DNA from 2 places in the Nonomuraea sp. NPDC049637 genome. Region 1 is predicted to be linked to the other one. Evidence: riboswitches for the same ligand, from Rfam matches in the RefSeq annotation. Region 1 holds a riboswitch; the other holds the start of a gene.

Region 1 (7,568 bases):
GTGACGTTTCACACGGGTCAGGTCGTGATGGCGGTCACTGGCCACGGGTTCGGCGGGCTGAGATCATTCGACTGTTCGGGTCCCGGCGGAGCGGCGCGGCTCCACCGGGCCCGTCATCTCGTCCGGTTCCGCACGACCAGCCGCTACAACCAGCCGCTGTCGCTGGCGATGCGCACGGCGTCGAGCCGGTTGCGGGCGCCCGTCTTGCACATGATCCGCGACAGATGGTTGCGGACGGTGCCGACCGACAGGAACAACTGATCGGCGATCTCGGTCGATCTCGCCCCGCCCGCCGCGATGCGCAGCACGTCGAGCTCGCGCCGGGTGAGCGGGTTGGCGGCCGACTGCAGGGCCGCCACCGCGAGCTCCGCCTCCACCGCCCGTCCGCCCGCGGCGACCTGGCGCACCCCCTCGGCCAGCCGCTCGGGCGCCACGCGCAGGCTCATGAACCCCAGCACGCTGCCGTTGAACGCCCTGCGCACCTGGCCGGGGCTCGGCCGCGCGGAGAGGATCAGCACCGAGCAGCGGGGGACCTGCTCGGTCAGCTGGGTGGCGACCGGCAGGCCCGGCAGGTCGAGGTCGACGATCGCGACGTCGGGCGCGCTCGACCGCGCGGCCGGCAGCACACCGTCGGGGCAGCCCGTCTCGGCGACCACCCGCAGGTCGGGCTCGGCTTCGAGCGTGGCCTGCAGACCGCGTCGCACCAAGGGCAGGTGTTCGGCGATGAGTATGCGGATCAAGACGTCCCCCTCCATCGTCTCCCAGGGTGATCGGCTGATCGCTTACTGTCAATGCGGTCCGTTGATTCGCCAAAGTGCGGGCAAGCCCGAGGGTTGTGCAGAGTTCGACTAGTCTGGGAACGTCGAGACCGTCTGTCTGCCTGGAGCGCGCGTAGATGAACTGGCTCTTTGTCGCCGGGATCCTTCTTTTCCTGGTGGGGTTGATGGTCTCCGTCGGCCTGCACGAGGTGGGCCATCTCGTGCCGGCCAAGATCTTCGGCGTCCGGGTCACCCAGTACATGGTCGGCTTCGGCTCGACGGCCTGGTCCATCCGCAGGGGCGAGACCGAGTACGGCATCAAGTGGCTGCCGCTCGGCGGCTACATCCGCATGATCGGCATGCTGCCGCCGCGCCCCGGCGACGACCCCGGCAGGCTGCGGAGCGCGTCGACCGGGCCATGGCAGGGCCTGATCGAGACCGCCCGCGAAGCCGCCATGGAGGAGGTGCGGCCCGGCGACGAGGACCGCGTCTTCTACCGCAAGAAGTGGTGGCAGAAGATCATCATCATGTCGGGCGGCCCGGCGATGAACTTCGTGCTCGCCTTCATCTTCTTCAGCATCCTGCTGGTCGGCATCGGCCTGCCCAAGACCGCCCCGATCGTGTCGCCCGACACCAACACGTGCGTGATCCCCACCACCGAGGTGCGCAAGACGTGCGCGCCCACCGACGAGCGCACCCCGGCCGCCAAGGCGGGCGTCAAGGTCGGCGACCACATCGTCTCCCTCGACGGCCAGAAGATCCAGACCTGGCAGGACGCCACCCGCCTGATCCGCGGCCACGGCGCCGGCCCCGTCAAGCTGGGCATCGTCCGCGACGGCAGGCCGATGACGCTCGACGTCACGCTCATCGCCCGCGACATGGCGAACCCGGCCGACGAGACCAAGATCGACAAGGGCGTCGGGTTCCTCGGCGTCGTGCCCTCCCAGGTCTTCGAGCAGCAGAGCATCGGCCAGGTGCCGGGCTACATGACCGACCTGACCGGCCGCGTGGTGGGCTCGATGGTCAACCTGCCGGCGAAGATGGTCGGCGTCTGGAACGCCGCCTTCTCCGGCGACAAGCGCGACCCCGAGGGCCCGGTCGGCGTGGTGGGCGCGGGCCGGCTCGGCGGCGAGATCCTGGCCTCCGACATGTCCAACAAGAGCAAGCTGTTCACCTTCGTCAGCCTGCTGGCCGGGTTCAACCTGGCGATCGGCCTGTTCAACCTGATCCCGCTGCTGCCCCTCGACGGCGGCCACATCGCGGGCGGCCTGTGGGAGGGCGTCAAGCGCGGCTACGCCAAGATCATGCGCCGCCCCGAGCCCCGCTACGTCGACATCGCCAAGGTGCTGCCGCTCACGTACGCGATGGCGTTCGTGCTGATCATCATGGCCGGTCTGCTGGTCTACGCCGACCTGGTCAACCCCCTCACGCTCGGCTGAGCCGGCCGCCCGCCACGGGCAGGGGGCTACCGGGCCTGACGCACCCCGCGACGCCAGACCTCGGCGATGTCGCCCACGGCGGTGACGTCCCGGGTGGCGTCGCCCTCGACCAGCACCAGGTCCGCGCGCAGGCCGGGGGCGATCCGGCCGCGGTCGGCCAGTCCGAAGTGCCGGGCCGGCACGCTGGTCGCGGCGGCCAGCGCCTCCTCCCCGCCGAGCCCGGCCTCGGTGAGCAACCGCAGCTCGCGGTGCAGACCGGCGCCGTGGGCGGGCACGAACGGGGTGGCGTCGGTCCCGGCGAGCAGCGGCACACCCGCGTGACGCAGGGCCCGCAGCGCGCCGACGGCGTTGGCGGAGCTGCCGGGGCGGGCGCAGTCGGCGGTCTCGACGTGCTGAGCAGTGATCGCCTCGAAGTAGGCCAGCGTCGTCACCACGAAGACGCCCTGGTCGCGCACGCGCCCGGCCAGGCGCGGCGAGGCCGGGTCGTCCGGCGCCAGGTCGGTCCACACGTGAGCCAGGCCGTCGACGCCGGCGTCCAGCGCGATCCCCACCTCGGCGGCGGTGATCGCGTGGGCGATGACCAGCAGGCCCGCCTCGTGCGCCGCCGCTGCCAGGGCGGCGGCGACCTCCGCCGTCATGACGGGCAGGTCGGCCCCGTGCACGGCGCCGTCGTCGATGACGATTTTGAGGTAGTCGGCCCCCTCGGCCAGCCTGGCCCGGACGAACGCCGGCGCCTGCGCCGGGTCGGAGACGAAGTCGATCGCCGTGCCGTCGAGCCCGTCCAGGACGGTGCCCGCCAGGGCCGCCAGCAGCTGGGTCGGGTGCCCGCCGGGCGCGGTGGCCAGCGTGCCGGCGCTGCGCAGGTCGGCCACGTCGTCGTTCTCGGCGGCCAGCCGCCGCTGCCCGGCGAGCATCTGCGGGAGGCAGAACATGTCGAGCTCGGTGGTGACCCCGTACCGCAGGGCCTGGGCCAGGCTGCCGTCGAACACGTGGGTGTGCGCGTCGATCAGGCCGGGCAGCAGCGTCCTGCCCGTGCCGTCCACCTCGGCATCGGCCGGGTGGTCCGCGCCGGAGCCGACGGCGGCGATCAGATCGTTCTCGATCACCACGTCGGCCGTCGCGATGGTGTGCTCGCCGTCGAACACCCTGACGTCGCGGATCAATGTACGCATCGAAGCTCTCCCTCGTGAGTCGTGAACCCTCGGACGCCACCACAGAGGGGCAACCGGCCGGGAACTGTGACATGAGTGGCATAGATCACGCTTGATGGCTTCATGTCACAATCTCCGCCCGTCGGGACTCTTCGGTTGCGACAGATGAGGAGGCCCGCCATGACACCGACCCCGCGGCAGCCCGCCGACGCCGCCACCGAGCAGTTCCTCGGCTACCGGGAACTGCTGTTCTCCGTGGTCTACAACATGCTCGGCAGCGTCGCCGACACCGAGGACGTGCTGCAGGAGGCGTGGCTGGCCTGGTCCGCCCGGCACCGCAGGCCGGACGCCGGACCGGTGGAGAACGTCCGGGCCTACCTGGTGCGGATCGCGGTGAACCAGGCGCTCGCCCGGCGGGCGGACCTGAGCCGCCGGCAGGAGACCTACGTCGGCCCGTGGCTGCCGGAACCGCTGGTCACGGCCCCGGACAACGCCGGGGGCGCCGCCGGGAGCGGGGAGTCGTTGTCGATGGCGGTGCTGGTCGTGCTGGAGACGCTGTCACCGCTGGAACGAGCCGTCTTCGTGCTGCACGAGGTGTTCGGGTTCAGCCATCCGGAGACGGCCGACATCCTCGGGCGCACGCCGGCGGCCGTCCGGCAGCTCGCGGCCCGCGCCCGTCGCCACGTTCATGCCCGCCGTCCGCGTCACCGGACCGAGCCCGGCGTGCACGCCGAGGTGACCGAGCGGTTCGCCGCGGCGGCCCTCGGCGGTGACCTGCGGGCTTTGCTGGAGGTGCTGGCGCCGGAGGTGACCCTGTGGACCGACGGCGGCGGCAAGGGGCCCGCCACCAGCCTGCACCCGGTCCACGGCCGGGACGAGGTGGCCGCGATCTTCATGTCCGTGGCCGCGACGCTGACCCCCGGCGCGGTGGACCTGCGCTACCGGCGGGTGGCCGGGGATCCGTGCGCGCTGGTCTTCTCCGGTGACGGCCCGCTGGCCGTGGTCGTCGTCGATCTCACGCCCGAGGGCGACCGGATCGCCGCCGTCTACTCCGTCACCAACCCCGACAAGCTGACCGGCATCCGCTGAGCCGCCGGCCCCGCGGCTAGTTCATCGAGATGTGCACGTGGTCGTAGTGGTTCTCGGTGATGCTGCCGCGGTCGGACATCGAGCGCCAGCCCGAGCCCTGGTTGATGCGCTGCTTCCAGATCACGTACTTGACGCCCAGCTTGGCCTTGTTCTTCAGGGCCCAGTCGGCCAGCCGGTCGCCGAGCGCGTTGTTGACGGCGCTCGGCATGGTGCCGCCAGTGCTCATCATGAAGTCGCAGGCCCGGCCGAGCGGGTGCTCGCCGCTGGAGCCGGCCCGGAAGCAGCCCACCTCGTACGGCAGCGAGAAGTTCTTCTGCACCTGCGCGCGCATCAGCCGGGTGCGCGGCGTGATGTTGTCCGAGCCGGCCGGCAGCTCGGGCGCCCAGCTCCCGTCGGACTTCTTGCCCGGCCCGAACGGCACGAGGTCCTGGAGCTTCTTCTTGATGTCGTCGATGACGTCCTGGGCGTCGTCGCGCTGCTCGGCCACCTCCGCCGTGCCCGCCTTCAGCTGCGTCGCGAGCGCGGCGGCGGCCGTGGCGGCCTTCTTCTGGTCGTCGCGGGCCTTGGCCACGCTGTCCACGACCGCCTGCTGCTCGGCGGTGAGCTGTTCGAGCACGGCCGCGCCGCCGCCGTCCGGGGTCAGCATGAAGCCCGGCAGGGAGGCGTCGCGGCTCTGGTAGCGCAGCCGGGCGATCTCGGCGACCCGCTGCTCGGCCGTGGCGACCGCCTGCTCGGCGGCGGTGAGCCGCTGCTGGGCCGCGGTGGCGGCCTGCTGGGCCTTGGCCAGCTCGACCCGCTTGAGGTTGTACGTCTCGATCAGCTTGTCGACCTTGCGGTTGAGCTGCTTGAGCTGGGCCCGCAGCTGCGCCTCCGACGGCTTGGGCGCGGCTGACGCCGAGACTGAGGCGGCGGCCGGCTGGACGAGCAGGGCGGTGGCGGTGATGAGACCGACGGCAAGACTCGCGGGGGACGAAGCCGCCACGTGGTTGTTCCTCTCCCTCTGCCGGCCGGGTTAGCTGACGGGTTCGGGCACGGGAGCATTCCCTACCACTTGCGCGGATTCACCCCGGATGCGATGGGTCCCCGGCTCCCGGGCAACACGCCCGGGATTAGGCGTACAACGACCGTTATGGCCGGTGTCTAACGGGATATTAGTGGTAGATCACGAGTCATGCGACTTTAATGAGAAACCAATTAGTGATCAATTCGTGATCGCAACATGCGTGCCGCCTCCTCCGGCAGCACGTCGTTGACGAAGGCACCCATGGCCGACTCCGAGCCCGCCAGGTACTTCAGCTTCCCGGGCGCCCGCCTGATGCTGAACAGCTCCAGGTGCAGGTAGGCCAGCTCGCGGCCGTACCGCACCGGCGCCTGGTGCCAGGCGGAGATGTACGGCATCGACACCCCGAACAGCGCGTCGAGCGCCCGCAGCACCGAGGTGTACAGCGGCGCGAACGCGGCCCGCTCCTCCTCCGACAGCGCCGCCAGGTCGGGCACCTGCCGGTGCGGATACACGTGCACCTCGAACGGCCAGCGCGCGGCGGCCGGGACGAACGCCGTCCAGAGCTCGTTGGCGGCCACCACCCGCGTGCCGGCGGCCCGCTCGGCGGCCAGCACGTCGGCGAACAGGTTGCCGCCCGTGTGCCGCGAGGCGGCCCCGAGCTGGAGCTTGGTGCGCGGGGTCACGTAGGGGTAGGCGTAGATCTGCCCGTGCGGGTGGGGGAGCGTGATGCCGATCTCCTCACCCCTGTTCTCGAAGCAGAACACCTGCTCGACGCCCTCGATGCCGGACAGCTCGGCCGTGCGGTCGGCCCACGCCTCCATCACCAGCCTGACCTGGGCGTTGGAGAGCCTGGAGAAGGAGGAGGAGTGGTCGGAGGTGAAGCAGACCACCTCACACCGCCCGACACCCGGCCGCACCTCACTCAGGCCGCCGACATCCCCGTAAGTCCCAAAATTTCCGGAGAAAGAGGGAAAGCGGTTCTCGAACACCACCACGTCATAGTCGTGGGCCGGGATCTCCGACGCCCGCGTGTCGGACGACGGGCACAACGGGCACTCGTCGGCCGGCGGCAGGAACGTGCGCGTCTGCCGATGGCCGGCGATCGCGATCCACTCCTCGGTCAGCGGGTCGTAGCGCAGCTCGGAGGCCACCGGCCGCGGGTCGAGCGGCCGCCGGTCGATCGCGCTCCGGTCGGCGTCGTCGCGCCGGTCGAAGTAGATCAGCTCTCGGCCGTCTGCCAGGTGGGTGATGGTGCGCTTCAAGGCGTGCCCTCCGCGATGATCAGTTCTCCGGCCCGTTCGGCCAGTTCGGTGCGTGCTTCCTCGGGCAGCCCCGCGTCGCTGATGACCACGTCGGCCTCGGTCAGCTCGGCGATCGTGCTGATGCCGACCGTGTTCCACTTGGTGTGGTCGGCGGGGACCACCAGCCGGTGCGCCGCGGCCACCAGCTCCCTGTCGGTCTCGGACTCCAGCAGGTTGGGCGTGGTGAACCCGGCGCGCAGGCTCATGCCGTGCACCCCGAGGAAGAGCGTGTCCACGTGCAGGCGGCGGATGGCCGCCACCGCCACGGGGCCGACGAGCGCGTCGGAGGGGGTGCGCACGCCGCCGGTCAGCACGACCGTGCGGTCGGCGCGCGGGTTGCGGTGGAAGACCTCGGCGACGGGGATCGAATTGGTGATCACGGTCAGCTCGGGCACCGCGACCAGATGGTGGGCCAGCGCCCATATGGTGGTGCCGGCGGAGAGCGCCACGGCGGTGCCCGGCCGGACGAGAGTGGCCGCGTGCCGCGCGATGGCCTCCTTCTCCTGCTGCTGGCGGGCGGACTTGGCGGTGAAGCCCGGCTCCTCGGTCGAGCCAGGGCCGAGGGCCGTCGCGCCACCATGAACCTTCTCCAGCAGCCCGCGCTCGGCCAGCACCTCAAGGTCGCGGCGTATCGTCATGTCGGAGACGCCGAGCTCGCGCACGAGGTCGGCCACCCGGACGCCGCCGCTGCTGCGTACGCGTTCCAGGATCGTCTGCTGACGCTGCTGTGCGAGCACGCCCACCCCTTCCAACAGATTCCACCAAATTATGACACGAGTTTGTTGAGGAATGTTAGGTCACGGCGTATCGCTTGTGCGAGCCGCGGG
Region 2 (7,568 bases), on a different contig from region 1:
TCTCGGCCATGGCCATCCGCGCCCAGGCGGGCCTGGCCACCGCCGCCACCGAGCCGGGCGCGGCCACCGACGCGCTGCGGGTGATCGAGGCCGAGGCGTCGCGCACGCTCGCCGAGATGCGGGCCATGGTCCGCGTGCTGCGCAGGAACGAGCCGGCTGAGCTGACCCCGGGCCGCCACCTCGACGACCTGCGGCGGCTCGCCGGACGCCCGCGCGTCGGCCCGGCCGTCGAGGTGGAGATCGCGGACGGGCTCGGCGACCTGCCGCCCTCGGCCGGCGCGGCGCTCTACCGCATCGCCCAGGAGTCGATCACCAACGCCCGGCGGCACGCCCGCCACGCCACCCACATCACCGTCCGGGTCACCGCCGACGACGCCGCCGTACGCCTGACCGTGAGCGACGACGGCGACCACGCCGGCGGGGTCGCCGCCCCCGGCTACGGCCTGATCGGCATGATCGAACGCGCCGCCCTGCTCGGCGGCACCTGCGAGGCGGGCCCCAACCCCAACCGCGGCTGGACGGTCACCGCCGTCCTGCCGAAAGAGACCGCATGAACGCCCGGCGGGAGGCCGCGCGCGTGCGTGAGGAGGCGGCGTGAGCAAGCGGCCGGAGGCTGCGGGAAGTGGCCCGGAGGGGGCGGCGGCCATCCGGGTGCTGGTCGCCGACGACCAGGAGATCGCCCGCACCGGGCTCAGGATGATCCTCGACGCCCAGCCCGGCATCGAGGTCGTCGGCGAGGCCGGGGACGGCAGGCGGGCCGTCGAGCTGGCCCGCCGCCTGCGCCCCGACGTGTGCCTGTTCGACATCCGCATGCCCGGCCTCGACGGCATCGCGGCCACCCGCGAGCTGGCCGGGCCCGACGTCGCCGACCCCATGGCGGTCGTCGTGATCACCACGTTCGACCTCGACGAGTACGTCTACGCCGCCCTGCGCGCCGGGGCCAGGGGTTTCCTGCTCAAGGACGCCGGCCCGGCGCTGCTCGCCCAGGCGGTGACCGCGGCGGCCGGCGGCGAGGCGCTCATCGCCCCGAGCGTGACCGCGCGCCTGCTTGCCGCGTTCGCCGGAGCCGGGCGCACGGAGGCGCCCGCGCAGCCGGTCGAGGCGCTCACCGGCCGCGAGGAGGAGATCCTGCGCGCCGTGGCCCGCGGCCGGACCAACAGCGAGATCGCCCGCGAGCTGCACATCTCGCTCAGCACGGTCAAGAGCCACGTCGCGAGCCTGATGACCAAGCTCGGCGTGCGCAACCGCGTCGAGATCGCCATGTGGGCCTACGAGACCGACCGCGTACGCACCTGACCTCTGCGACCTCCGCGACCTCCCCGACCTCTGCGGGCTCTGTGGACGGCCCACTCGGCCACCGCCAGGTTGATCACCCAGCCCGCGCCGACGAGCAGGGCCCGCCCGAGCTCGCCGGGCGGCCCGAAGGCGGCAGCGCCGAACGCCAGGGTGAACGCCTGCGTGCCCGCGCCGAGCCCGATCGCGTACCCGCGGGTCATCCAGGTGCGATGCCGGGCCACGTCACGCCGCCGGATCGCGGCCAGGCCGAGCAGGAGGCAGACGGCCATGCCCGTCCCGAACAGCAGGCGGAAGGCGGCCAGCAGCGTCCCGTCGCCGGCGGGAAGGTCGGAGAAGAGCGTCAGCCACAACCCCGACAGCGCCGCGACCAGCCCGCACGCAACCAGCACCCGCCCGGCCGCGCGGTGCCACCCCGGCCGCCCGGCCCGGAACCGGGCCTGGAACTGGAACGTGCCGAGGACGCAGAACGCCAGCGAAGCCGGGATGTGCAGCAGCACCGGCACGGGCATGGCGAAGAAACGCGCGTTGTCCGCCGTGACCGGGGCGCCGGCGGCCAGTTCGGTCAGCCGGAGTGCGCCGGCGACCAGCGGGACGACGCTGAGCGCGAGCAGCCCGGCGGGTGCGATCCATCTCATGCCTGAGAGCGTGCCGCCCGCGCCCGTGCCCGGTCATCGCGCGGACGGCCCGTCCCGGTTCGCACCATCGGCGGGCGGGCGGTCGTACTTTCGGCCATCGAGCCGTCGCCTTTCGACCGTTGAGCGTCCGCGCAGGTCACGCCCACACTGGCGGCACATCAGCGGCACATCAGCGGCACGAGGGAGAAAACGATGAAGGCGTACGTCCTGCGCTCGTTCGGCTCGCCCGACCAGCTCGTCCTGACCGACGTCGAGCGGCCCGTGCCGCGCGACGACGAGGTGCTGGTCCGGGTGCGGGCCACGTCCGTGCAGCCCTACGACTGGCACTTCATGCGGGGGGAGCCGTACCTGGCCCGGATCATGGGCGGCGGGGTCGGGCTGCACCGGCCCCGTATCGCCGTCCTCGGGGCCGACGTGGCGGGGGAGGTCGAGGCGGCCGGCAAGGACGTCACGCTGTTCCGTCCCGGCGACGAGGTGTACGCCATGTCGCTGGGGGGCGGCTTCGGCGAGTACGTCTGCCTGCGGCAGGGCGAGGTGGCGCCCAAACCGGCGGGACTGTCGTTCGAGCAGGCGGCGGCGGTGCCGATGGCGGCCAACACCGCGCTGATCGCGCTGCGCGACGAGGGACGCCTCCAGCCGGGCCAGAAGGTGCTGGTCAACGGCGCGTCCGGCGGCGTGGGCACGTTCGCCGTGCAGCTCGCCAAGGCGCTGGGGGCGCACGTCACGGGCGTGTGCAGCGGGCGGAACGCGGACCTGGTGCGCTCGCTCGGCGCGGACGACGTCATCGACCACACCAAGGAGGACTTCGCGGCCTCGGGCCGGCGCTTCGACCTGCTGCTCGACGTGGCGGGCGGTCGCCGGCTCGCGGACTGCCGCCGGGTGCTGACCAGGAAGGGCACGTACGTGCTGGTCGGCGGGCCGGCCGGTCGCTGGGTGCAGCCGGCCGGCCACATGTTCGCCGCGCTCGCGTCGGGGCCCTTCGTCCCGCAGCGGATCGTCAGGGCGGACGTCGTCCGCTGCGGGAGCAACAGGGCGAACCTGCTGACGCTGACCGGGCTGATCGAGCGGGGCGCGGTCACCCCGGTCATCGACAGGACCTTCCCCTTCGGCGAGCTCCCGGCGGCCGTCCGCTACCAGGAGGAGGGGCACGCCCCGGGGAAGGTCGTCGTCACAGGGTCGCGGTGAGCATGGCGGGGGCGGGGGCCTTCTGGAGCTGCTTGTAGTCGGCCCAGCGCTTGACGCCCTTGGGGTCGGGGCGTACCGCGCCGACGAAGGCCTGCCTGCGCCACTGCGACAGGCGTTCCTCCTTCACCACGTCGCCGGTGTGGGGGGAGTGGACCATGTAGCCGGGTTTGGAGATCATGCCGACGTGGCCGAGGCCGCTGAAGAACACCAGGTCGCCTGGTTTGAGGTCCTTCCAGGAGATCTTCCTGGAGAAGGCGCCGTACTGCTCCGCGGCGGTTCTGGGGAGCTCGATGCCGGCGTCCTCGTAGGCCCGGAGCATGAGGCCCGAGCAGTCGTAGCCCCGTTCGCTGGCGCCGCCCCACACGTACGGGGTGCCGCGCTTGTCCATGGCGTATTCGAGGGCGACCTTCCAGGCCGGTTTCGGCACGTGCCGTTCCTGGACCTGTTTCACCTGGGGGCCGGTGAGGGTGACGGAGGGGGTGGGGGCGGCCGGAGCGGCGGGAGCCGCGGGGGCGGCAGGCGCGAGACCTGCGGCGCCCGCTGCCACCGCCAAAAAGATGGCGATGCTAGACAGGGGACTGTCCTTCCACGTGGCCGACCGGGTTAGCTGACGGGCTCGGGCCTGGAAGTAGCCCTACGGCGACGCTCTCGGGGGAGAGGCGCAGCCGATTCGCCCCGGGGGGAAAGATGGGTCCCCGGCTCCACGCAGCGGCTGCGTGGATTAGGCTCGTCGGACTCTAACGAAACGGTCAAAAGGTCGCAATCCCCCCAAAACGGGTTGTCCGGTTGTTGAGATGATGTGTTCGTCAGCCGAGACGAGCCGGTAAGGTACCGCCCATGGAGTCGCGTAACATCCGCCTGGCCGTCATCCCTGGGGATGGCATCGGCGCCGAGGTCGTAGCCGAAGGGCTCAAGGTCCTGGAGGCCGTGGGCACGAAGATCGAGCCCACCCACTACGACCTGGGCGCAGCCCGCTACCACCGCACGGGCGAGACGCTGCCCGACGCGGTGCTCGAAGAGCTGCGCGGCTACGACGCGATCCTGCTCGGCGCCGTGGGCGACCCCAGCGTGCCGCCCGGCATCCTGGAGCGCGACCTGCTGCTCAAGCTCCGGTTCGAGTTCGACCACTACGTCAACCTGCGGCCGGTCAAGCTGTTCCCCGGCGTCGAGACCGCGCTGGCCGGCGCCACCGCCGAGCACATCGACATGGTCGTCGTCCGCGAGGGCACCGAGGGCCTCTACGCGGGCACCGGCGGCGTCATGCGCCGCGGCACGCCGCACGAGATCGCCACCCAGGAGTCGCTGAACACCGCCCACGGCGTCGAGCGCGTCGTGCGTTACGCCTTCCAGAAGGCTCAGTCGCGGCCCCGCAAGAAGCTCACGCTCGTCCACAAGACGAACGTGCTCACCTTCGCCGGCGACCTGTGGCAGCGCACGGTCAACCGCGTGGCCGCGGAGTTCCCCGACGTCACCACCGACTACAGCCACATCGACGCGGCCTCGATGTTCTTCGTCACCCAGCCCGAGCGCTTCGACGTGATCGTCACCGACAACCTGTTCGGCGACATCATCACCGACCTCGGCGCCGCGATCGCCGGCGGCATCGGCCTGGCGGCCAGCGGCAACATCAACCCCGAGCGCACCTCGCCGAGCATGTTCGAGCCGGTGCACGGCAGCGCGCCCGACATCGCCGGTCAGGGTAAGGCCGACCCGACCGCCACCATCCTGTCCGTGGGCATGCTCCTCGACCACCTCGGCCTGCACGCCGAGGCCGCCAAGGTCGAGCAGGCCGTGGCCGCCGACATCGCCGAGCGGGTGACCGGCCGCGCCGGCCGCACGACCAGCGAGATCGGCGACGACATCGCCGCGCGAGTAGCCGGCTAGGACCGCCTAGCCCCGCACGCGCCTGGCGGTCCGAACGCGGACTGCCAGGCGCTTTTTCGCGTTCTTCGGGATTGAACCCCCCCAAGTGCCTCTTGCCATCCCAAATCGCGAGACACTAGGAAGTACGAATACTGCTCGCGGGCAGTAGCTACCAGAATCAGCTTTCGAGTCGCAGATTCGTAGAGAGAAGGACCGTCGTCATGACCATCGCTCAGAAGCTCAGCTTCGACGTGCAGCATTCCGACCACGCTCGCACCGCGGCCGAGCGGGAGCAGGTACTGGCGAACCCCGGGTTCGGGCAGGTCTTCACCGACCACATGATCTCGATCGACTACACCGACGGCGAGGGCTGGCACGACGCCAGGCTCATGCCGTACGGGCCGCTCTCGCTCGACCCCGCGACCTCGGTCTTCCACTATGCGCAGGAGCTGTTCGAGGGCCTGAAGGCGTACCGGCAGATCTCCGGTTCGATCGCGACCTTCCGCCCGTACGCGAACGCCGCCCGCTTCAACCGCTCGGCCGAGCGCATGGCCATGCCCGAACTGCCGGAGGAGGCGTTCGTCGAGTCGCTGGAGCTGCTGGTCTCGGCCGACAAGGAGTGGGTGCCGACCACCGAGGGCCACAGCCTCTACCTGCGCCCGTTCATGTTCGCCACGCAGGCCGGGCTCGGCGTCAACTATCCGTCGAAGACCTACAAGTACATGGTGATCGCCTCGCCGGCGGCCTCGTACTTCAGCGGCGGCATCAAGCCCGTCTCGGTCTGGCTGTCCACCGAGTACACGCGCGCCGCGCCCGGCGGCACCGGCTTCGCCAAGTGCGGCGGCAACTACGCCGCCGCCTTCGTCGCCCAGCGCCAGGCCGTCGACAACGGCTGCGACCAGGTCGTCTGGCTCGACGCCCACAAGCACGAGTACGTCGAGGAGATGGGCGGGATGAACCTGTTCTTCGTCTTCGGCAACAAGCTCGTCACCCCGGCGCTCACCGGCACCCTGCTGCCCGGCATCACCCGGGAGTCGATCCTGGAGATGGCCGGCGACCTCGGCCTGGAGGCCGAGGAGCGGCTGGTCTCGGTGGACGAGTGGGAGTCCGCCTGCGCCTCCGGCGAGCTGACCGAGGTGTTCGCGTGCGGCACCGCCGCCGTGGTCACGCCGGTGGGGTCGGTCAGGGGCGACGACCGTGCCTGGACCATCGCCGACGGCACCCCCGGCCCGGTGACGATGCGGGTGCGCGAGGAGCTCGTCGGCATCCAGTACGGCGCCCGTCCCGACACCCGCAACTGGATCCACAAGATCGGCTAGACGCGCGGACGGCCGGCGTTCAGGCGCCGGCCTCCGTCAGGGCCGCGGTGTCGACGTGGAGGTTCCACGGGTCGGGCAGGAACACCGGCTCGCCCAGGGAGACGACGTTCTCGCTGCGGTAGCGCCGCCCGCCCGGCCCGCCGAACAGCGTCACCAGCCGCTGGAACGGGTCGATCACCAGGTAGAGCGGCACCCCGCCGCGCGCGTAACCGCCCGTCTTGACGAAGTGCACGTCGTACGTCGTGGCCACCGAGACGACGTCCACGAGCAGGATCGTCGAGGCGCCGTGGACGGCGTGCTCCTCGTGCAGACGCGGCCGGGGCGGGACCACGGCCAGGTCGGGCACGTAGAGGTCGTGGCCGGGGCCCAGGTAGACGGTGATGTTCGGCCAGATCTCCCAGCCCCGGACCGCCGCCGCGGTGGCGAGCTGGAACAACGTCCGGGACAGGATCGTGTTGTGCTGCCAGGTGCCCGGCTCGTTCACCACGATCCGGCCCTGGACCGTCTCGATGCGGAACTCGGGGAACAGCTCGCGCACGGTGCGGTAGCGCTCTTCCAGGGGCCTGACCATGCCGCCGTCCTCATGCTTCGCCGGGGGGTTTCCGAAGGATCACTCAGAGTAACGGCGGCGGCGTCCCGCGATCTAGTGGTTCTTCCTGATCATCGTGATCCCGTCGGCGACCGGCAGCATGACCACGCTCACCCGCGGGTCCTCGATCACCAGGTCGTTGAACTCGCGGATCTGCACCGTCGTCGTCTCCGAGTGCGCCGGGTCGGCCACGTGCCCGCTGCGCAGCGTGTTGTCGGCCAGCAGCAGGCCGCCCGGCCGCAGCCGCTCGACCAGCAACTCGTAGTAACCGGGGTAGTTGCCCTTGTCGGCGTCGAGGAAGGCCAGGTCGATCGGCTCGTCGAACGCGGCCAGCGTCTCCAGGGCGGGCCCGAGCGTCAGCGAGACGCGGTCGGTCACGCCGGCCCGCTCCCAGTAGCGCCGGGCGATCGACGTCCACTCCTCGCTCACGTCGAAGCAGTGCAGCCGCCCGCCGGACAACCCCCGCGCGATGCACACCGACGAGTAGCCGGTGAACGTGCCCACCTCGACCGCCACGGCCGGGGCCGTGAGCTGGGTCAGCATGGTGAGGAACCGGCCCTGGTCGGCGGAGATCTGCATCCTGGCGGCGTCGCCCGTCGCCTCGGCGGTCTCCCGCGCCAGCTCGTCGAGCAGGGGGTCGGGCGGGGTGGAGTGGTCGAGGATGTACCGGCCCACCGCGGG

What was found. Region 1 has a riboswitch for cyclic di-AMP ahead of AB0J71_RS13440 (hypothetical protein). Riboswitches for the same ligand answer to the same signal wherever they lie in the genome.
Region 2: another riboswitch for cyclic di-AMP. It lies ahead of AB0J71_RS04505 (C40 family peptidase); the one in region 1 lies ahead of AB0J71_RS13440 (hypothetical protein).

What each region holds. Positions count from the first base shown of each region.
Region 1 is NZ_JBFAOM010000008.1:14,563-22,130, reverse strand. It holds gene AB0J71_RS13465 (PP2C family protein-serine/threonine phosphatase) at 1-1, shown strand, start outside; gene AB0J71_RS13460 (response regulator transcription factor) at 144-740, opposite strand; gene AB0J71_RS13455 (M50 family metallopeptidase) at 896-2,197, shown strand; gene AB0J71_RS13450 (amidohydrolase family protein) at 2,224-3,369, opposite strand; gene sigJ (RNA polymerase sigma factor SigJ) at 3,529-4,437, shown strand; gene AB0J71_RS13440 (hypothetical protein) at 4,454-5,419, opposite strand; cyclic di-AMP (ydaO/yuaA leader) riboswitch at 5,425-5,563, opposite strand; gene galT (galactose-1-phosphate uridylyltransferase) at 5,632-6,702, opposite strand; gene AB0J71_RS13430 (DeoR/GlpR family DNA-binding transcription regulator) at 6,699-7,478, opposite strand.
Region 2 is NZ_JBFAOM010000002.1:426,626-434,193, reverse strand. It holds gene AB0J71_RS04525 (histidine kinase) at 1-554, shown strand, start outside; gene AB0J71_RS04520 (response regulator transcription factor) at 595-1,296, shown strand; gene AB0J71_RS04515 (DUF2306 domain-containing protein) at 1,269-1,931, opposite strand; gene AB0J71_RS04510 (NAD(P)-dependent alcohol dehydrogenase) at 2,124-3,116, shown strand; gene AB0J71_RS04505 (C40 family peptidase) at 3,100-3,663, opposite strand; cyclic di-AMP (ydaO/yuaA leader) riboswitch at 3,694-3,854, opposite strand; gene AB0J71_RS04500 (3-isopropylmalate dehydrogenase) at 3,954-5,000, shown strand; gene AB0J71_RS04495 (branched-chain amino acid aminotransferase) at 5,201-6,298, shown strand; gene AB0J71_RS04490 (Uma2 family endonuclease) at 6,318-6,869, opposite strand; gene AB0J71_RS04485 (O-methyltransferase) at 6,942-7,568, opposite strand, start outside.